Linked DNA regions of Blastochloris viridis. The protein of the gene in region 1 interacts with the protein of each later gene in a pairwise test. Links are inferred from orthologs where the notes say so. Each region holds a gene or a part of one and is shown on either strand. Other genes may lie near its edges. The genes, in order: BVIR_RS05055 and BVIR_RS09315.

Evidence for each region.
Region 2: the proteins of BVIR_RS05055 (region 1) and BVIR_RS09315 interact in binary tests that used the Escherichia coli proteins (3 or more experiments, as listed by UniProt). The link is inferred for Blastochloris viridis from one-to-one orthologs.

Annotation. Positions count from the first base shown.
Region 1 is NZ_CP012946.1:1,135,367-1,139,695, forward strand. The notes cover bases 1-2,714. They hold BVIR_RS05055 (P-II family nitrogen regulator), read right to left. Parts: upstream 1,670-2,714; coding sequence 1,331-1,669; downstream 1-1,330. Other genes in these bases: glnA (type I glutamate--ammonia ligase), read right to left, coding at 1-1,252; BVIR_RS05060 (NAD(P)H-hydrate dehydratase), read left to right, coding at 1,954-2,714. In the rest of the region: more of BVIR_RS05060, read left to right, coding at 2,715-3,486; BVIR_RS05065 (multicopper oxidase family protein), read right to left, coding at 3,607-4,329. UniProt on the Escherichia coli protein: P-II indirectly controls the transcription of the glutamine synthetase gene (glnA). P-II prevents NR-II-catalyzed conversion of NR-I to NR-I-phosphate, the transcriptional activator of GlnA. When P-II is uridylylated to P-II-UMP, these events are reversed.
Region 2 is NZ_CP012946.1:2,096,893-2,113,367, forward strand. Bases 13,217-16,215 are described here. They hold BVIR_RS09315 (two-component system sensor histidine kinase NtrB), read right to left. Parts: upstream 15,285-16,215; coding sequence 14,148-15,284; downstream 13,217-14,147. Other genes in these bases: ntrC (nitrogen regulation protein NR(I)), read right to left, coding at 13,217-14,137; dusB (tRNA dihydrouridine synthase DusB), read right to left, coding at 15,281-16,215. Outside these bases: BVIR_RS09255 (histone deacetylase family protein), read left to right, coding at 334-1,260; BVIR_RS16410 (cyclin-dependent kinase inhibitor 3 family protein), read left to right, coding at 2,033-3,262; draG (ADP-ribosyl-[dinitrogen reductase] hydrolase), read right to left, coding at 3,275-4,174; BVIR_RS09275 (NAD(+)--dinitrogen-reductase ADP-D-ribosyltransferase), read right to left, coding at 4,187-4,990; GTPase HflX, read right to left, coding at 5,234-6,604; RNA chaperone Hfq, read right to left, coding at 6,605-6,865; BVIR_RS09290 (D-amino-acid transaminase), read right to left, coding at 7,084-7,941; nitrogen assimilation response regulator NtrX, read right to left, coding at 8,153-9,520; BVIR_RS09300 (sensor histidine kinase NtrY-like), read right to left, coding at 9,525-11,795; BVIR_RS09305 (class I SAM-dependent methyltransferase), read right to left, coding at 11,978-12,490; more of ntrC, read right to left, coding at 12,695-13,216; more of dusB, read right to left, coding at 16,216-16,318; BVIR_RS09325 (bifunctional 2-C-methyl-D-erythritol 4-phosphate cytidylyltransferase/2-C-methyl-D-erythritol 2,4-cyclodiphosphate synthase), read left to right, coding at 16,449-16,475.

The DNA.
Region 1 (4,329 bases):
CCTCGCGCAGCGAGCCGCACACAGTCGGGATGCGCTTCAGTTCGCGCGGCGGCAGATCATAGAGATCCTTGTCCATCGCCGGGCCGGGATCGATCTTGTTCTTGATGCCGTCGAGGCCGGCCATCGTCATCGCCGCGAAGGCGAGGTAGGGGTTCGCGCCCGGATCGGGGAAGCGGACCTCGACGCGCTTGGCCTTCGGGTTGTTGGTGTAGGGGATGCGGCAGGACGCCGAGCGGTTGCGCGACGAATAGGCGAGCAGCACCGGCGCCTCGTAGCCCGGCACCAGACGCTTGTAGGAGTTGGTCAGCGGGTTGGTGAAGGCGTTGAGGGCCTTGGCGTGCTTGATGATGCCGCCGATGTACCACAGGCACTCATCGGAGAGGTCGGCGTACTTGTCGCCGGCGAACACCGGCTTGCCGCCCTTCCAGATCGACTGGTGGCAGTGCATGCCCGAGCCGTTGTCGCCGAACACCGGCTTCGGCATGAAGGTGGCGGTCTTGCCGTAAATGTGGGCGACCTGGTGGATGCAGTACTTATAGATCTGCAGATGGTCCGCCATCAGCGTCAGCGTGTCGAACTTCACGCCGAGTTCGTGCTGGGCGGATGCCACCTCGTGATGGTGCTTTTCGACCTTCACGCCCATCTTGGCCATGGCGCCGAGCATTTCGGAGCGCATGTCCTGGGCGGAGTCGACCGGCGGCACCGGGAAGTAGCCGCCCTTGGTGCGGACGCGGTGGCCGAGGTTGCCGCTCTCATAGTCGGTGTCGGCGTTGATCGGCAGCTCGGCCGAGTCGAGCACGAAGCCGGTGTTGTAGGGGTCGGCCTTGAACTTGACGTCGTCGAAGATGAAGAACTCGGCTTCCGGACCGAAGAAGATGGTGTCGCCGACGCCGGACGCCTTCACGTAGGCTTCGGCCTTCTTGGCGATGCCGCGCGGGTCGCGGTTGTAGGCTTCGCCGGTGGTCGGCTCGAGCACGTCGCAGACGATCGACAGCGTGGTCTCGGCGAAGAACGGGTCGATGGTGGCGGTCGCCGGGTCGGGCATCAGGTTCATGTCCGACTCGTTGATCGCCTTCCAGCCGGCGATCGAGGAGCCGTCGAACATCACGCCTTCCGAGAAGACTTCGTCGTCGATCAGCGAAACGTCGAAGGTCACATGCTGCCACTTGCCGCGAGGGTCGGTGAAGCGGAAGTCGACGTATTTGATGTCATTGTCGCTGATCAGCTTAAGCACATCTTGTGCCGTCTTCATGTCATTTCCTCTTGATGCGACGGGGTCGCGGTAGCAGGCCTGGAGGTTTTGGAAGTCAGGAGAACGCGGAGGCGCGCACTAGATCGCGTCGAGGCCGGATTCGCCGGTGCGGATACGGATGGCCTCCTCGACGTTGGAGACAAAGATCTTGCCGTCGCCAATCCGACCGGTCTGCGCCGCCCGCCGAATGGCATCGATGGCCTTTTCGACCATGTCATCTGACAAGACCACTTCAATCTTCACCTTCGGCAGAAAATCCACCACATATTCAGCGCCACGGTACAGTTCGGTATGTCCCTTCTGGCGTCCAAAGCCTTTCGCTTCGGTGACGGTGATGCCCTGGAGGCCAACCTCCTGCAACGCCTCCTTCACCTCATCGAGCTTGAACGGCTTGATGATGGCTTCGATCTTCTTCATCGCTCGCGTCTCCCTGGCCGGTCGGCCCCCGCTCCGGCCGAGCCGACAGCGCGTTAGCAGATCCCGTGCCAAATGAGCTAGTTAAGATAACGCTGAAGGAACAAAGCTTTGCTGATCGCGGTTAAAATCGCTTGGCCTATTGTTCCGCGAAGTGTGCCCAGCAAAAAGGCCGGGCGCCTACGAAATAGGCCGCTCCATCGCTTCCGGTCAATCTCGGACTCCGCCGTGAGCCTGTTGTTTGTGCAGCATGCCGATCTCGCGGGCGATCACTGGGGCGTGCCAGCATGCTGATCGAGCTTCTCTCCGTCGCCGAGATGGCCGAGGCCGACCGCCGCACCATTGCCGCCGGCACCCCGGGCCTCACCTTGATGGATCGCGCCGGGGTGGCGGTAGCGGACGCCGCCGCCCGCCGCTTCCCGCTGGCGACGCCGGGGCTGGTGGTGTGCGGGCCGGGCAACAATGGCGGCGATGGCTTCGTCGCCGCCCGCCTGCTGGCGCAGCGGGGCTACCCGATGCGGCTGATCCTGCTCGGGCCGCGCGAGCGCCTCACCGGCGATGCGGCGGAGTCCGCCGCGCGGTTCCGCGGCGAGATCGAGCCGCCGGAGGTGTTCGACGGCGTCCGCGCCGGCTTCATCGTCGATGCGCTGTTCGGCGCCGGGCTCGACCGCCCGATCGAAGGCGCCGCCGCTGACCTGATCGCCCGCATCAACGGCGCCGGCGTGCCGGTGGTGGCGGTCGACCTGCCGTCCGGCATCAATGGCGATACCGGCCAGGTGATGGGGGTCGCAGTGCGCGCGGTGGAGACGGTGACGTTTTGCCGGCGCAAGCCCGGCCACCTGTTGCTGCCGGGGCGGATACAGTGCGGCAGGGTGCGGGTCGCCGATATCGGTATCACGGATGAAACGGTTACCGCAGTTGGCCCGAGCCTTTACGCCAACGGTCCTGCGCTGTGGGGCGACCGGTTCTTCGTCCCGACCCTCATCGACCACAAGTACGTCCGCGGCCATGCCGTGCTGGTGTCGGGGCCGCGTGGGCGCACCGGCGCCATCCGCATGGCGGCGCGCGCCGCGCTCAGGGCCGGCGCCGGGCTGGTGACGGTGGCGAGCCCGCTCGACGCGCTCGACGAGAACGCCGGCGTCCTCACCGCGGTGATGGTGCGGCCGGTGGCCGGGGCGGCGGCGCTGTCCGACCTGATCGCCGACGAGCGCTTCCGCGCGGTCGGGCTTGGCCCGGCGCTCGGCACCGGGCCGGAGGCGGCGGCTTTGGTCGACGCCGCGCTGGCGTCCGGCCGTGCCGTGGTGCTGGACGCCGATGCGCTGACGCTGTTTTCCGGCCGGGCCGGCGACCTCGCCCACCGCATCAAAGCCCAGCCCGCGCGGCTGGTGGTGATCACCCCGCACGAGGGCGAGTTCGCCCGGCTGTTCCTTGGCGATCCGCTGAAGCATGGGCCCAAGCTCGACCGTGCCCGGCGGGCGGCGGCCCGGCTCGGCGCCGTCGTCGTGCTGAAGGGCGGCGACAGCGTCATCGCCGCGCCGGACGGCCGCGCCGCCATCACCGAGAACGCGCCGCCGTGGCTCGCCACCGCCGGCTCCGGCGACGTCCTGGCCGGCATCGCCACCGCCATGCTGTGCCAGGGCATGCCGGCGTTCGAGGCGGCGTGCGCGGCGACCTGGCTGCACGGCGAAAGCGGCCGCGAGGCCGGTCCCGGCCTGATCGCCGAGGACCTGCCGGAGGCGCTGCCGCGGGTGACGCGGGCGCTTTATGAGCAGCTCGACGTCGACCTCCTGACGGGGTGGCGGACGCCGCCGGGGGAGTAGCCGGCGAGGCATGATGCCCGGTCGTTCCGCCAGGCGGCGGCAGTCGCTGCGCATCCCGCCCCGCCCGAGGATGACGGGGCGAGGTTCCCGATCTCATTTTGACGGCCGCGCAGTCCCGCCTCACGTCACCTCGAACCACGTCGCCATGCTGGTGGCCTGTTGATCAAGCATGCGGCACTCGAGCAGCCACTTGCCCGGATTGTCGGCAACGAACGCGATCCGGGCGGTGCGGTCGTCGCCGACCAGCAGGGTGTCGTGCCACCACGGCTTCCAGCCGTCGTCGAGGCTGTCGAGCAGGCGGACATGGTGGCCGTGGATATGAACGACGTGCGGCCGGCGCGTCCGGTTGACCAGCGCCAGCACCACGGTGCGGCCGCGCGGTACGCTGAACAGCGGCGGCCCGACTTCGCCGGACTGAGCCGACAAGGCCCACGCCGGCGGCCTGGCGACCGTCGTCTTCGGCGGCTCCTTGTCCTTTGCAGCGGAATCCTTTGCAGCAGTCGGGGGGCGCTCGCGGGTTGGCTCCTTCGCCGGCGCGAGCGCGGACTCCTGGCCGCCGCCGTCCATCACCAGTTCGGCGCGGAGGGCGCCCGTCAGCTCGATGGTGCGGGGCAGGGGATTGGCCGGCAGCTCCGCGACCTTGCCGAGCGGATCGGGTCGCCGCGGCGGGCCGGGATCGATGACGAAGCGCGCCAGCACCGCGTCGGTGCCGTAGCCGCGCAGCCGGATGGCCGGCGGCGAGGCATCGGTCGCGGCGGCCGGCATGTCCACCATCACGTCGACCCGGGCGCCGGGCGGCAGGGCAAGGGTCGGCCGGCCGAGCTCGAACACCTCGGCGGGCTG
Region 2 (16,475 bases), 970 kb from region 1 along the record:
GAAACGGTTTCCGGGCGATCAAGCTGGGGAACCGAATTCTACGGTCCCGGATTGCCTGCCTTCGGCGCATGCCCGGGACGAATGAAGATCAAAGGCCGCCCACCGGGCGGCCTTTTTCGTTTCATCGGCAGCAATCGATCGGGCCTTCGCGCGCCGGGCTGCATCAGGACACCAGATTTCGACGGCATCCGGCCCCGCGTGACGCCACACAGCCCCCGACGAAGTGTCAGGATGGCCGGCGGACCAAGGTGATCCATAACGATAGACAGTCCACGGGCGGGCGTGGTCAGATGGTCGATAAAACTATAGTTGTACGGAGGCGCAGTTCGGTTCATGTCCACCCTGTTGGTGTCCAACCCACTGTGCCTCAATCATATGACGCCGCTCGGCCACCCCGAGCGGCCGGACCGGCTGCGGGTGGTCGAACGCATCCTCGAGCACGAGCGCTTCCAGGTGCTGGCGCGTGAGGCGGCCCAGCCGGTCGAGATCGACGTCGCCGCCCGCGTCCACCCGATGCACTACCTTGAAATGCTGCACGATTCCTCCCCGCTCGAGGGCATGGTGCAGATCGACAACGACACCTCGCTGTCGCCGGGCACATGGCACGCGGCGCGGCTGTCCGCCGGCGGCTCGGTGATGGCGGTCGACGAGGTGATGACCGGCAAGGTCACCAACGCTTTCGTCGCCATCCGGCCGCCCGGCCACCACGCCGAGAGCGCAACCCCGATGGGGTTCTGCTACCTCAACAACGCCGCGGTGGCCGCCCGCCACGCCCAGGCCGCCTATGGCGCCGGCCGCGTCGCCATCGTCGATTTCGACGTCCATCACGGCAACGGCACCCAGCAGATCTTTTGGAGCGATCCGAGCGTCATGTATTGCTCCACCCACGAGATGCCGCTCTATCCCGGCACCGGGGCGCCGAGCGAGACCGGGGTCGGCAACATCGTCAATGTGCCGCTCGCCGCCGGCGACGGCGGCCCGGAGTTCAAAGCTGCCTATGACGGCATCATCTTCCCGCGGCTGAAGCTGTTTAAACCCGACCTCATCATCATCTCCGCCGGGTTCGACGCCCACGTCCGCGACCCGCTCGCCAACATCAATCTGATCGAGGCCGATTTCGCCTGGGTGACCAAACGGCTGATGGAGATCGCCGATGAGTCCTGCGGCAACCGGGTGGTGTCGATCCTGGAGGGCGGCTACGACCTCGAAGGCCTCGCCCGCTCTACTGCCGCCCACGTGATGACGTTGATGGGGGCGTGAGGCTGCGCCACAGCGGGACACACCGGCAGCCGGTGCGAGAAAGTAGTAATTTTCATAAGAAAAAACGGTAAATCAACAAAACGGTTATGCCAAATCTTGAAAAGATCAGCGGCGCACTCACCGGCGAACAAGTGTTTGCGATCCGCGCCGCTGTTGATGGCGGCGAGTAGGCGACCACAGGCGAAGTCGTCCGTGATGCTATTCGGGACCGGCCGGCCAAACGGGAACTGCGGCAGCAAAAAATCAATCACCTGCGCAAACTCTGGGATGACAGCATCGCGAGTGGCGATGCAGGCCCCGTAGATATGATTGATACCCGAGGCCCTGAAGGCTGACCTTTCTCGGCCTCATGGTGAGGAGGCTGCCACCGGGTCGCGCCGCAGGCGCGCCCGATGCCAGGCTCCGCAGCCGTCTCGAAGCATGGGGCCGACCTCAGCTTCTCAAGTCCGCCCTGTAACTTGAATGCGCCGCGATCGGGTAAGCTACCCGGTGCGGTAACGGGTGGGAGACCGAAGCCGCCTGGGTCGTTGGAGACCGTGAGTGAGATCGGCCGCCCCACTCGTCGTTCCTTCGAACCCGGACAGTCGCCAGGGCCGCAAGAGCTCGCTTCGCCGCCACCAAAGGGCGCCGCTCGCAGGCGGATCACCTTTCGCCGAGCGAGACACCGTCAAGCGGGACGCGACCCGATCCCTTGCCCTCCGCCGCGTGGCGAACGATCGGCTGTTGCGGTATTCTTTCGCTCAGGATGCGACTTTGTTTTCGGGAATGCAGGATGGCCGGGGCGCGGACAAGCCAGACACACCCCCTTCAGATCGCGGAGGTGCGCGCCAGCCCCTCGCAGGGGCGGATCGGGATTACATTCTGCCCCGGCAAGCACGACAATGCCGCGAGCACGGGGGCTTGGGCACGCGACCTAACGGCAGATCTCGACGTCATCAAAGCATGGGGCGCGGGTCTGGTGCTGACGCTGGTCGAGCCGGCCGAGCTCGCAGCGCTCAAGGTGCCCCATCTCGGCGCGGAAATCCGAAGCCGGGGGCTCGATTGGCGGCACCTGCCGATCGCGGACTACTCGGTACCGACCGAGGCCTTCGAGCGAGAATGGCAGAGCCACGGCCGGGACATTCGCGCGCTGATAAGCGGCGGCACTGACGTGGTGGTGCATTGCAAGGGCGGGCTCGGCCGGGCTGGCATGATTGCCGCCCGGCTTCTCATCGAACTCGGCCTGACGCCGGAGCAGGCAATCCAGGACGTCCGCCGCGCCCGCAAAGGCGCGATCGAGACCCCGGCGCAGCTCGCGCTGGTCAGGCGGACGAGGGCCATTATCTCCACGGATGCCGACGCCATCGACACCGCGACCATGCAGAAGGTCGGCGGCCGGATGGGAAGCAATCCGGCCGGCGTCTATCAGGACAGCAGCGGCCGGCGGTTCTACGTGAAGTCGCTGGAATCGCCCGCGCATGCGCGCAACGAGATCCTTGCGGCGAAGCTCTACCAGCTGGCCGGGGCGCCGACGCTGACCTATGTGAGCGCGAAGGAGCCGAACGAGGTGGCGACCGTGTTTGTCGACCTCGACAAGAAGCATGTCTCGCAGCTCAGCGACGGCGAGCGCCGGCAGGCGCAGCGCTGGTTCGGGGTGCACGCCTGGACAGCGAACTGGGACGCAGCCGGATTCGACGGCGACAACCAGGGGGTCGCCGGCGGGGTCGTCTTGACGCTCGATGTCGGCGGCGCGCTCGAGTTTCGGGCGCAGGGGGACCCCAAAGGCAGAGCATTCGGGGCGAGCGTTCGCGAGCTCGACACCTTGCGCACCGACGCGGACAACACTCACGCGGTCCGGCTGTTCGGCGACATCGGCCCTGCCGAGATCGGTGATGCCATCGCTGTGGTGACACGAATTCCGGACGCTGCGATTCGGAGGGTCGTCGCCGAGAATGGCGGCAGCAGCTCGCTTGCCGAAAAAATGATCGCCCGCAAAGCCGACATGGCAAGGCGCGTGGCCTGAGCGGCGGGCGGCTTAAACGCCTTCGGTGCTGGCGCCCCGCGACATCGCCAGCAGCCGCGGCACCTGCGCGCGGATGGCGTCCGCTGCGTCGCGGTCGAGCCTTGCCAGCCAGCGCGCTGGGATCGCCTCCAGCCCATAGGTGGCGCCCGCAAGCATGCCGGCAATTGCGCCTGCGGTGTCGGCGTCACCACCTTGATTGACGGTTTGGACGACGCACTCGGCGAAGGAGTCCGCGCACAGATAGTGGTGCAGCACGGTTTGCATGGTGTCGACAATGAAGGCCGAGCATTGGCCCGGATAGGGCTCGAAGCGAAATGCCCTGTGCTTGCCCACGAGGATTTCAGCCTCCTTGCGCACGACGTCCTTCCCCTGCCCTTCAAGGAGGCCATGCGCCATGCGCACGAGCGCGAGGCAGGCGTCGTCCGACAGCGGATGATGATGCGTGGCGTGCGCCTGCGCCAGCGTCCACGATTCCACCGTGCCGGGCTGGCCAAATGTCGCGAGCGCCACGGGCAGAATGCGCATCGCGGCGCCGTTGCCGGCGTCGCCTTCGGAAAACGAGCCTTCGACGGTGCCCTCCACGACATAGCGCCGAATACCGCGCCGGCAGGTGTTGCCAACATCGGCCGGCCCGGTCTTCAGCCACGCCGCGAATTCGTCGCAGACGTCGCGGGCGTCCAGCCCACCCTTGCGGATGATCGAGCGCCCCAGCGCGAGCGCCATCTCGGTGTCGTCGGTCACCTGCCCCGGCTTGAGCCTCAGCCAGCCGCCGCCGACGATGTCGCGATGCACGCCATACTGCGCCGCGATTTCGCTCCTGGTCATGAACTCGACCGTGGCGCCGAGCGCGTCGCCGATGGCGAAGCCAAGATAGGCCGCGAGCGCGCGGCTCTCCACAGTCAGCGCGGGCATGCGACCGTCTCCTCAAACATAGTCCACGCTCACCCGAAATTCGCCGCCGATCGCCAGATACTCGCGTTCGCCCTTCAAGAGATACGAGGGCAACAGGCCGTTGAAAAACAGGATTTTACTGACAGGAACGCGCGCCGTGAGGATCATGTCGCCGAAGCAGTCAGCGACGCCGCGGTCGGACGAAAACGACACAAGGTTGTTGAGCCGGATCACCGCCGCGTGCTTGTCCGTCCGCTCCACGATCCAATGCTCATCGAAGTCATTGACGCCGCGAAACAGCGTCAGATGCGTCTCGCCCGGAAACGCGAAACGCTGAATGGCCCATTGGCAGAACTCGAACAGAAGATCGAGCTGCACCCAGATCGCGTTGTCATGGAAGTGGCTCGACATCTTCTCGTCGACATAGGCGGCCCAGGCGGGACTCGAAACCTGCTCGATGATTTCCTTGTGGAACGACGGGCAGACGCCGAACCGGCTCTCGACCCAGCCCTTCAGCACGGCGCCTTCCGGGCCGTTGCTGTCGAAGCTCCAGCCGGTGATCAGCCGCAGGAACGACGAGCGATAGCGGCGCTTTCCGCAGGATGCCGCGTCGCGCTGTTCGGGATCGATGCCGAACATCGCCATCATGTAGCAGAAGAACGCTTCACCCGCCTCGGCGAGGTCGCCCGCCCGCTCCAGCATGCTGAACAGGCTGCGGTTCATCTCGCATACGCCCCAGATGTGCAGCGGAACCGGCGCTTCGTTGAAAGCGCAACTCTCCAGCCACTCCGAGGGCCGCCCCACGAGGTTGGTCGAATGGCCGATGCCGCGCCGCATGCGAGATCCCGCGTCTTCCATCGCTTGGAGCATTCTCCGCAACGGCGGATACCGGCGTTTTGCGAAATATTAAACGTTACGTCAAAGGCTTAGAGCAATCGCGGAGAAAAAACACACCGGTGGCCCCGTCCAACAGCTCCCGGCGTCCAGACTTCGAGCCGCGGTCGGTTCACCGAAAGCCCTGGTTCGCACCCAGCGCTTTCGGCGTGGTCGCTTCCGGAATTGCGAGGTGATGGAACCTGATCACGGGTTCGGCGGGAACCGTCGGTCGATCTCCTCCAGCCGCTCGGGCGATACCCGCACCGTGACCAGCGTGCGCCCGGTCTCCGCGTCGCCTGAGCGTTCGATCACGTCGGCGTGGCGATAGAGCCAGGCCAGCCCCTGCCCGTCCTCGGGCGCCAAAGACACCGTGCGGGTGATGCGCCCAGCGGTGATGCGCGTCTCGATGCGGTCGAGCAGCGCCTCGACCCCCTCCCCGCTCAAGGCGGACACCAGCGCCGGCTGCTGCTCGGCCGGCCGACGCGCGGCCTCGGCGTCGAGCTGCGCCCGCGCCTCGCCTTCGATCAGGTCGACCTTATTCCACACCTCGACGATACGGGCATGGTCGTCCGAATCGATGCCGAGTTCGCCCAGCACATCGGCGACGTCGGCGGCCTGAGCGGCGGTGTCGATATGGGCAACGTCGCGCACGTGCAGGATCAGGTCGGCCTCGATCACCTCTTCCAGTGTGGCGCGGAACGCCGCCACCAGCGTAGTTGGCAACTCGGAGATGAAGCCGACGGTGTCGGACAGGATGATGCGGGTGCCATGCGGCAGACCGACCGCCCGCAACGTCGGGTCGAGCGTGGCGAACAACAGGTTCTCGGCGAACACCTCGGCCCGCGTCAGCCGGTTGAACAGCGTCGATTTGCCGGCATTGGTGTAGCCGACCAGCGCAACCACCGGGAACGGAACCCGCTCGCGGCTTTTGCGGTGCAGCGCGCGGGTGCGCGTCACCTGCTCCAGCTCGCGTTCGATCGAGATGATGCGCTCGCCGATCAGGCGACGGTCGGTCTCGATCTGGGTCTCGCCGGGGCCGCCGAGGAAGCCGAAGCCACCGCGCTGGCGTTCAAGATGGGTCCATGACCGTACCAGCCGGCTCTTTTGATAGTTGAGGTGGGCGAGTTCGACCTGCAGCGTGCCCTCGCGGGTGCGCGCGCGCCGTCCGAAAATCTCGAGAATCAGCGCGGTGCGGTCGATGACCTTGGTCTTCCACGCCCGTTCCAGATTGCGCTGCTGAACCGGCGAGAGGCTGGCGTCGACATAGGCGAGGTCGATCCGTTCGGCCTCGATGAGGCCGGCGAGTTCCTCGACCTTGCCCTTGCCGAGGAAGGTGGCGGGACGCACGTCGGCCAGCGGCACCAGCGTGGCGACCACGACGTCGAGGTCGATCGCGGCGGCAAGGCCGGTCGCCTCGTCCAGCCGGGCGTCCGGCGTGCGCGTCGATCCGGCTGCACCGGCACGCGATCGGTCGCGGCTGCGCACAGGGACCAGCACCGCGGCGCGGGTCGGCGCCACCCTGGTGTCGTGGGCGGCGCCGCGGGCACCGGGGCGCGACTCATCAAAGAAACTCAATTACGTCTTCTCGGCAGGAACCGCCTCGTCAGCTGCGTCGAACAACTGAACGGGCTGGCCCGGCATGATCGTGGAAATGGCGTGCTTATAGACAAGCTGCGAGTGTCCGTCCCGCCGCAGGAGAACACAAAAGTTGTCGAACCATGTCACCACCCCCTGCAGCTTCACACCGTTCACGAGGAATATTGTCAGCGGTACTTTATGTTTGCGGACGTGATTGAGGAAGGTGTCCTGTAAATTCTGAGCACGTTCAGCCGGCATTTTCTTGGTCCATTGTCTGTCGATTCGGCTGGAAGGAATCGGCTTTTGTTTTGCCCTGCAGCGGGCGGCGCAGATCAGGCTGCGACGCAGAGGTGGACACGGAACATTAGATGGCAAACCGGGGCTAGCACGCAAGCCGGGTTGTGTCCTGCAGCAAAAAATCACGCCGGCCGCCGTTCACGAACCGGCGAACCACCCGGTTCGTCGGCCAGCAGCGGCTATGGCGCAACCTCGGCCACGCTATGGAACGTCGCCCGCAGTTCGCGCGCCGCACGGCCGGGCTTGCCATCGCCGACGGCGCGGCCGTCGATGCGCACCACCGGCATCACCCCCAGCGTTGCGGAGGTGACGAAAGCTTCCACCGCCGCGTAGGCCTCCTCCCGCGTAAATCCCCGCTCCTCGACCTGGAGGTTCAGCCGCGCCGCCACCTCCAGCGTCACGGTACGGGTAATGCCGCGCAGGATGCCGAATTCAGCCGGCCGGGTGATCAGGCGGCCCTCGGCCGACACGATCCAGGCGTTGGAAGAGCCGCCTTCGGTAACGTAACCGTCGCGGTCGACGAACCACGCCTCGCGGGCGCCGGCGGCCTTGGCCGCCTCCTTCGCCAGGCAGTTGGGCAGCAGCCCGACGGTCTTGATGTCGACCCGATCCCAGCGATTGTCCGGCACGGTAATGACCGAGATGCCGGCTTCGGCCCGCTGCTCCAGCTCGGCACGGCTGGTCGCGCGCGCCGTCACCACCAGCGTCGGCGTGGTGTTGGCCGGGAACAGGAAGTTCCGTTGCGCCACGCCGCGCGTCACCTGCAGATAGACCAAGCCATCGCGGACGCGGTTGCGTCGCACCACCTCGCGCAGAACGAGGCCGAGCGCGGCACGGCTCATCGGCATCGCCATCCGCAGTTCGCCGAGCGAGCGGATCAGCCGGCTGATGTGGCGGGTCTCGTCGATCAGGTGGCCGTCCCGGACTTCGCAGACCTCGTAGACGCCGTCCGCGAACTGAAACCCGCGGTCCTCGATATGAACCCCCGCCTCTCCATGCGGAACATAAAGGCCATTGACGTAAGCTATGCGCGACATGGGTAGGTGTAGTCCTTTCGACTCGCTGGAGCGCATGGCGCCGGGATGGAACGGCCGCGTGCCTTCAGGTTTGTTCGAGCGTGGCGCCCACGCAAGGCCGCAGCCGCCTGCGGGGCATCGGCTCTGGATGGAGCGCGCAATCTCGCACGCCGTCCCGCCCGGCTCCAGGCCGGACGCGGTGCCGGGCAACCGCGCTCAAGCCATCGTGACCTCAACCGATGCCGAGCGTCTTGAGCTTGCGGTGGAGCGCCGAGCGCTCCATGCCGACGAACTCGGCGGTGCGCGAAATGTTGCCGGAAAACCGGCTGATCTGGGCGGCGAGATATTCCCGCTCGAACATCTCGCGGGCATCGCGCAGTGGCAGACGCAGAATCTGGTCGCTGCCGTGGCCGTTCGGCATCGCCGGCATCAGCGCGCCGACATCCTGCGGCAGCATCGAGGCGTTGATGGTGGCGTCGGAATCGCCGCCGGCCAGAATCAAGAGGCGCTCGACGTTGTTGCGGAGCTGGCGGACGTTGCCCGGCCAATCGTGGGCCTGCAGCACCGCCATGGCGTCCTCGCCGATGGTGCGCTTGGGCAGACCGGTTGTCTGCGAAATCTGCTCCATGAAATAGGCGATCAGTTCCGGAATGTCCTCGCGGCGCTCGGCCAGCGAGGGCAGCCGAATCGGCACCACCGACAGGCGGTGATAGAGGTCCTCGCGGAAACGGCCGGCCGCGATCTCGGCTTCCAGGTTGCGGCTGGTGGACGAGATGATGCGCACATCGACGTGCACGCGGGTGGTGCCGCCGACCCGCACGAAGTTCTGGTCGACCAGCACGCGGAGGATCTTGCTCTGGGTTTCGCGCGGCATGTCGGCGATCTCGTCGAGGAACAGCGTGCCGCCGTGGGCCTCTTCGAGTGCGCCGACGGTGCGACCGCGCTGGTCGCCACCCTCGACGCCGAACAGTTCGGTCTCCATCCGCTCAGGCGTGATCATCACCGCGTTGGTGGCGACGAACGGCCCGTTCGCGCGGGTGGACTGAGAGTGGATCATGCGGGCGGTGAGCTCCTTGCCGGCGCCCGACGGCCCGACCAGGAGGATGCGGCTGTTGGTCGGCGCGACGCGGTCGATCGAGGTCCGCAACTGGTTCATTGCCGGCGAGGAGCCGACCAGATGCTGGGCGATCGGCGCGAAGGTCTTGAGTTCCTTGACCTCGCGCTTCAGGCGCAGGGTCTCGATCGCCCGCTCGACCACCAGCACCAGGCGGTCGGCCTTGAACGGCTTCTCGATGAAGTCGTAGGCGCCCTTGTGGATCGCCGTCACCGCGGTCTCGATGTTGCCGTGGCCGGAGATCATCACCACCTGCACGTCGGGGTGGTGCTGCTTGATGACGTCGAGCAGTTGAAGCCCGTCGAGCCGGCTGCCTTCCAGCCAGATGTCGAGTAGAACGAGGTGCGGCCGGCGTTGTTCGATTGCAGCCAGCGCGCTGTCGCTGTCGCCCGCGGTGCGGGCGTTGTAGCCCTCATCTTCCAGGATACCGGCAACGAGGTCTCGGATGTCGGCTTCGTCATCGACGATCAGGATGTCGGAGGCCATGCATTCACCTCTGCCGTGAGTCGTGAGCAGCTGCCGGCTGAGCGGCGGGTGTCGGTGGATCGGCTTGGAACCTCAGGCGGACCCAGGCGCCGCGCCCGCCGCTGGCGACTGCCGGGGCGTCGGCGAGCTCGATTCCGCCGCCGTGGTCTTCCAGAATCCGGCCGACGATGGCGAGGCCGAGGCCGGTGCCCTTCTCGCGCGTCGTGACGTAGGGCTCCAGCAGGCGTTGGCGGTTTTCCGCCGGCAGGCCGATGCCGTTGTCGATGACGTCGATCACCACGTCGTCGCCGTCACGGCCGAGCGAAATCTCGATTTTGGGCGGGTGGACCGCGTCCGGCGGCGCCGCCGCCACCGCCTCGGTGGCGTTCTTGACGATGTTGGTCACGGCCTGGGACAGCTGGCGGCGATCGAACCGCGCCATCACCGGGGTGTCGGGCAGATGGCTCTCAAACGTGATGTCGGGGCTCGCCATCTTCATCAGGAACACCGCCTGCCGCACCATGTCGACGGCATCGTGCTCGCCGAGCGTCGGCTTGGGCATGCGGGCAAACGAGGCGAACTCGTCGACCATGCGGCCGATGTCGCCGACCTGGCGGATGATGGTGTCGGTGCACTGCTCGAAAACCTCGCGGTCGGTCTGGATCACCTTGCCGTATTTTCGCTTGAGGCGTTCGGCCGACAGCTGGATCGGCGTCAGCGGGTTCTTGATCTCGTGGGCGATGCGGCGGGCGACGTCCGCCCACGCCGAGGTGCGCTGGGCGGTGACAAGGTCGGTGATGTCGTCGAGGGTGACGATGAAGCCGCGGTTGGGGTCGGCCGCCGTCTCGCTGGTAACGCGCACCAGCAGGGTACGCTCACGGCCCTTTCGCACCAGCGTAACCTGGCCCTGCACCAGCCGGTTGCCGCCGGCGCGGGCATCCTCGACCAATGACGCCAGTTCCGGCACCACCTCGGCGACCGGCTTGCCGACGGCCTCGGCGGCGTCGAGCCCGAGCAACCCCTCGGCCGAGCGGTTGACGATGGTGATGTTGCCGGCCGCGTCGAGGCCGAACACCCCGGCCGAAACTCCCGCCAGCACCGCCTCGGTGAAACGTCGGCGCTGGTCGATCAGGTCGCGCGCACCGATCAGGTCGTCGCGCTGGCTGCGCAATTCCTGCGTCATCTTGTTGAAGCTCTCGCCGAGATTGGCGAGGTCGCCCTCGGGGCGGCGCACCGGCACCTGGACGTAGAGGTTGCCGGCGGCGACCAGGTTGGCCGCGCCGATCAGCCGGCGGATTGGGGCAACCAGGGTGTTGGCGAAGGCGAGCCCGATCCACACCGCCGATAGCAGCACGATCAGCGCGATCACCACGTACATCAGCGCGAACGCCACCTGCACGCCGAACCGCCGCTCCTCCAGCACCCGGAACTCGTCGATCGAGGCCTGGGTTTTCTGCAGGTAGTCGATGACGCGCGGATCGATCGGGCGGGCGACCAGCAGATAGGTGTCCTCATAGGCCTTGAGCGGCATCACCGCGGCGACGATGTCGTTCTGGCCGATGATCTGGATCAGCGGCTGCTCCTCGGTCGCATCGCCAATGGCCAGGGTCGCCGGAATCAGGATCTCGCGGGCGAGTTGAATGTTGGCGCGTTCGATGATCGTGAGGTCGCGCTTGATCAGCATGGCGACCGGCAGGCCGCGCAGCGTCGCTTGCCCGGTCATGATCTGGCGGAACCGCTCGCGGTCGCTGTCATAGATCGGGTGCAGGCGGTTGAAGTCCTGCGCCATCGCCAGGATTTCGCCGCGGATCGAGCCGGCGTGCTCGCGGACATAGGCCTGGCCGATCCCGATCGAGGTCTCGACCATCAGCTTGGTCCGCTCGGAAAACCAGCGGTCCAGCCCGCGGTCGAGCGTGATCGAGGCCACCACCGCGACCAGGATCGCCGGCAGCGCCGCGATCACGCTGAACAGCGACACCACGCGGATATGGAGCCGCGCGCCGGCGCGACCGCGCTTTCGCGCCACCCACAGCGACATCCCCTCGCGGACGATCACTGCCAGCAACCCCGCCACCGTGATGGCGTTGGTGCCGAGCAGGGTGACGACGATCTCGTGGGTCGGCGCGATCGGCGTCAGCCCGGCCAGCACCAGGAAGGTGGCGAGCGCCGACAACAGCGCCAAGCCGACCGCGAGCGGGCCGAGCAGACGCACCCACAGCCGCCGCGGCACGGGTGGGAAGCTGGCAGTCTCGCCGCCGGTCGCAGCGGGAACGGTATCGGTCTGTTGCGCCGTCACATGTTGCTCCGGTGCCAACTATCTCCGCAATGCCACGGTCGCGGTCGAATGCTGTAACACGGCCGGGCACTGTCGATGCTTTCCGACAACACCGGTGCAAAAATGTGACAGATTTGGGAAACTGGCGCGGCGAGCAACATCATCCACGCCTTTCGGTGGGCGCCGCGCTCCAGCACATCCGGTCAAATCGGCCGCAGCGCGACGATATTCAGGTGCCAAGCCTCGCGGTCGGGGCCTTCCGTTGCCCGCTGGACCTGGACGAAGCCGGCGCTCAGCAGTTCGGCGGACAGCGAGTGCTCGGTATAGCCCCAGCGGTGTGCGTCCTCGCGGCTGCCGCCGCGTGCCTCGTCCCGCCACCCCCAGAATCCGGCGCAGGCGTGGTCGAACTGATTCGGGAACGAACTGGTCGCCAGGCCGAGGATTTGGCGGGCGTGGAAGGCGACGTCGGGCACGATCACGTTGAGGAGGCCGCCCGGCCGCAGCAGTCCCAGCCACGCCCGCAGGGTCAGCCGGGCGTCGTCGGGGTCGAGGTGCTCCAGCATATGGCGTGAATAGACGAACTCGGCGGCACCCTGGAGAAACTGGCTGGTGTCCCACGCCTCGGCGACGACGTCGGCCGCGGAATCGGGCCGGACATCGACATTGATGAAACCCGGCTTCTTAAAGTTGCCGCAGCCGAAATTGTACTTCGTCATCCGCCCTCACCTGCCGGTCCCGACCCAGCATCAAAGCCTGCCGGACCGCTTCGGGCAGCAGCCGACCACTTCGGCCGGCGCCCCAGCGATCCAGCCGTCGAAAATCCCGTTTTCGCACAACGATTTTCGATGATTTGATCTTCGGTGATTCCGGGTACGGAATCACGCGGGCTGTTCACGATTCCGCCTGCCCTCGCCGCACCGCTACCGGCTGGTACGGACGACCTGGACGTCGAGATCGCGGATCTTCTTGCGCAAAGTGTTGCGATTGACCCCGAGTAGCTCAGCTGCCTTGATCTGGTTGCCGCGGGTCGCCGCCAGCGCCACCGACAGCAGCGGATACTCCACCTCGCGCAGGATGCGGTGGTAGAGACCGGGCGGTGGCAGGCGGTCGCCGAACCCGGCGAAATAGGCCGCCAGATGCCGCTCGACCGAGCCCGACAGGGTGTCGTCGGCCTTGGGCTGGTCGACGCCCGGCTCGCTTTCCGGCTGCGATAGCTCGGCGTCGATCAGGTTGGCGGTGATGGTGTCCTGGGGATAGAGCGCAGCGAGGCGGCGAATCAGGTTCTCCAACTCGCGGACGTTGCCCGGCCAACGGTAGCGCTTCAGCCGGTCGACCGCGCCGGCATCGAGCTGCTTTGCCGGCAAACCTTCGCGCTCGATCCGCATGAAGAAGTGGCGCACCAGGTCTGGAATGTCCTCGGCCCGCTCGCGCAATGGCGGCAGCCGCAGCGGCACAACGTTGAGGCGGAAGAACAAATCCTCGCGAAACAGCCCCTGCTGGATCAGGAGGCGCAGGTCCTTGTTGGTGGCAGCGATGATGCGCACGTCGGCCTTGATCGGCGTGCGGCCGCCGACCGTGGTGTATTCGCCCTGCTGCAGCACGCGCAAAAGTCGCGTCTGAGCCTCCATCGGCATGTCGCCGATCTCGTCGAGGAACAGGGTGCCGCCCTCGGCCTGCTCGAAGCGGCCGGAGGAGCGGGCATTGGCGCCTGTAAACGCCCCCTTTTCGTGGCCGAACAGCTCGGACTCGATCAGGTCGCGCGGAATCGCCGCCATGTTGATGGCGACGAACGGTCCGGACGAGCGCTTGCCATAGTCGTGCAGCGCCCGCGCCACCAATTCCTTTCCGGTGCCCGATTCGCCGGTGATCATCACCGTCAGATCGGTCTGCATCAGCCGCGCCAGCACGCGGTAGATGTCCTGCATCGCCGCCGAGCGACCAACCAGCGGAATATTGTCAGTCGGCTCGCCAGTCTCCTCGACGTGGCGTCCACGCTTGGGCTCGGCCAGCGCGCGGCCGACGATGGCAATCAGCTCCTTCAAGTCGAAGGGCTTGGGAAGATATTCATAGGCGCCGCGCTCGGAGGCGCGGATGGCGGTGAGAAAGGTGTTCTGCGCGCTCATCACCACCACCGGCAGATCGGGGCGGACCTTCTTGATGCGCGGCAGAAGGTCGAAGGCATTTTCGTCCGGCATCACCACGTCGGTGATGACGAGGTCGCCTTCGCCCTGGGCGACCCATCGCCACAGCGTCGCCGCGTTGCCGCAGGAGCGGACTTCGTAGCCGGCGCGCGACAGCGCCTGGTTCAGCACGGTGCGGATCGCGGCGTCGTCGTCGGCGACGAGAATGCTGCCGGCGGGCATCGAAAACTCCTTAGCGGCGTGCCGGGGCGGAACGGCCCCCAGTGTAGATCGGCATCAGGACGCGAAACACGGTGCGGCGCGGCTGGGAGTCGCATTCGATGATCCCCCCATGGTCGCCGACGATCTTCGCCACCAATGCAAGACCCAGGCCGGTTCCGGTCGGCTTGGTGGTGACAAACGGATCGAACATGTGCGGCAGCAGGTCTTCCGGCACGCCGGGACCGTTGTCGCGGACGCAGAATTCGAGCGGCAGCCCGATCCGGGTCTTGGTGCCGGGGATGGTGAGCCTCACGCCGGGCCGGAACGCGGTGGTGAGCGCGATCTCGCCGTCGCCGGTGTCGGGGCCGATCGCCTCCGCCGCGTTCTTGACCAGGTTGAGAAACACCTGGACCAGTTGATCGCGGTTGCCGAACACCGGCGGCAGCGAGGGATCGTAGTCCTCGACGAAGCGGATGCTGCGGGCGAAGCCCGACACCGCCAGCCGCTTCACGTGCTCGAGAATAACGTGGATATTCAACGGCTCGCGCTCGACCGGGCGCTCGTCGGCGAACACCTCCATGCGGTCGACCAGCTTCACGATGCGGTCGGCCTCGTCGCAGATCAGCCGGGTCAACGCGCGGTCCTGGTCCTCGACCGACTGCTCCAGCAACTGCGCGGCGCCGCGGATGCCGGACAATGGGTTCTTGATCTCGTGGGCGAGCATCGCAGCCAGCGCGGTCACCGACCGCGCCGCGCCGCGGTGGGTAAGCTGGCGGTCCATTTTGTCGGCAATCGTACGTTCCTGCAGCATCACCACCACACAGCCCGGGTCTTCCGGCATCGGCGACACATAGATGTCGACCACGCGCTCGCCGGTGCGCGGGCTGCCGAGGTCGACGCGATACTCCGCAACCGGCGAGCGGCGCGATCGCACGTCCTCGACCAGCGACAACAGCGGACTGCCGAACGGCACCAGCTCGCTCAGGCGATGGCGGCGCAGCATCGGCTTGGAAACGTGGAAGAACGCTTCGGCCGCGACATTGGCGTCGAGAATGCAGCCCTCGCGCCCCACCGTCAGCACGGCGTGGGGGAGCGCGTTGAGCACGACATCGGGGCCGTTGGTCGGGCCGGCCCGTTCGACCGGTTTGCGGTTTTCGGCGGCGCTCATGCGGCCTCCTTCCAGGCGAACGCCGCAAAAGCGTCGCCCAGTCCTGCGTGAACGTGGTCGGGATCATCGGTGGTGAGAAGACGCTGGCGCCACGCCGCCACCACGTCGGTCGGCGCATCCGCGGTGGCCGCCGCTACCGCGAGTCCCCAGCCGAGATGCTTGCGCGCCACCCGCACCCCGACCGCGCGGCCGTGATGGGCAAGCAGCGCCTGATAGAGGCCGCGCAGCACCTCGAGCTGATCGGTGAGCGAGGGATCATCCGCCGGGATACCGGTGGCGAGTTGCCGGGCGATCCGCCCCGGCAGCCACGGCCGGCCCTGAGCGGCACGCCCGATCATCACGCCGTCGGCGCCGGACACCGCGAGCACGGCGGCGGCGTCCTGTGCCGTGGCGACGTCACCATTGGCGATCACCGGGATCGACACGTCCTGCTTCACCCGGCCGATGGCTGCCCAATCTGCACGGCCGGAATAGAACTGGCGGCGGGTGCGGCCATGAACGGTGACGGCGGCAACGCCCGCGGCCTCGGCCCGACGCGCCAGTTCTGGCGCGTTGATGCAGGTCTCGTCCCAGCCCAGCCGCATCTTCACGGTGACCGGCACCTTCACCCGCTCGACCACCGCCACGATCAATCGCTCGGCATGGTCGAGATTGCGCATCAGCGCCGCACCGGCCTCGCCGCCGGTTACCTTTCGAGCCGGGCACCCCATGTTGAGATCAATCAGATCGGCGCCGGCCCCCGCGACGACTTCTGCCGCTGCGGCAAGCTGTGCCGGGTCGCAGCCGGTTAGCTGCACGGCATGGAACCCGCCCTCAACCCGCTCGGTGCGCAGCATCGCCTCGACCTCGCCGCGCATCAGCCAGCCGGAGGCGATCATTTCCGACACCACCAGCCCGGCGCCATAGGCGAGCGCAATCCGCCGCACCGGCGCATCGGTGATGCCGGCCATCGGCGCCAGCAGCACATTGCTTGGCAAAGCGAGCCCGCCGATACGTAACGTCGGGGTGCTTGATGATGAGGCCACTGCGACCATAAATTGCCTATGAACTAGGCTGATGTTGCCTGTGCCCAGAGTTTAGTCAGAACGGCCCGGCAATCAAGTCCGTTCGCCGCCCATTTCATCGGCGCTGACGTCACCGTCAAAATGAGCTACAGGGCGGATGATGTCGCTCGCTTCGTCCCATCGGCCG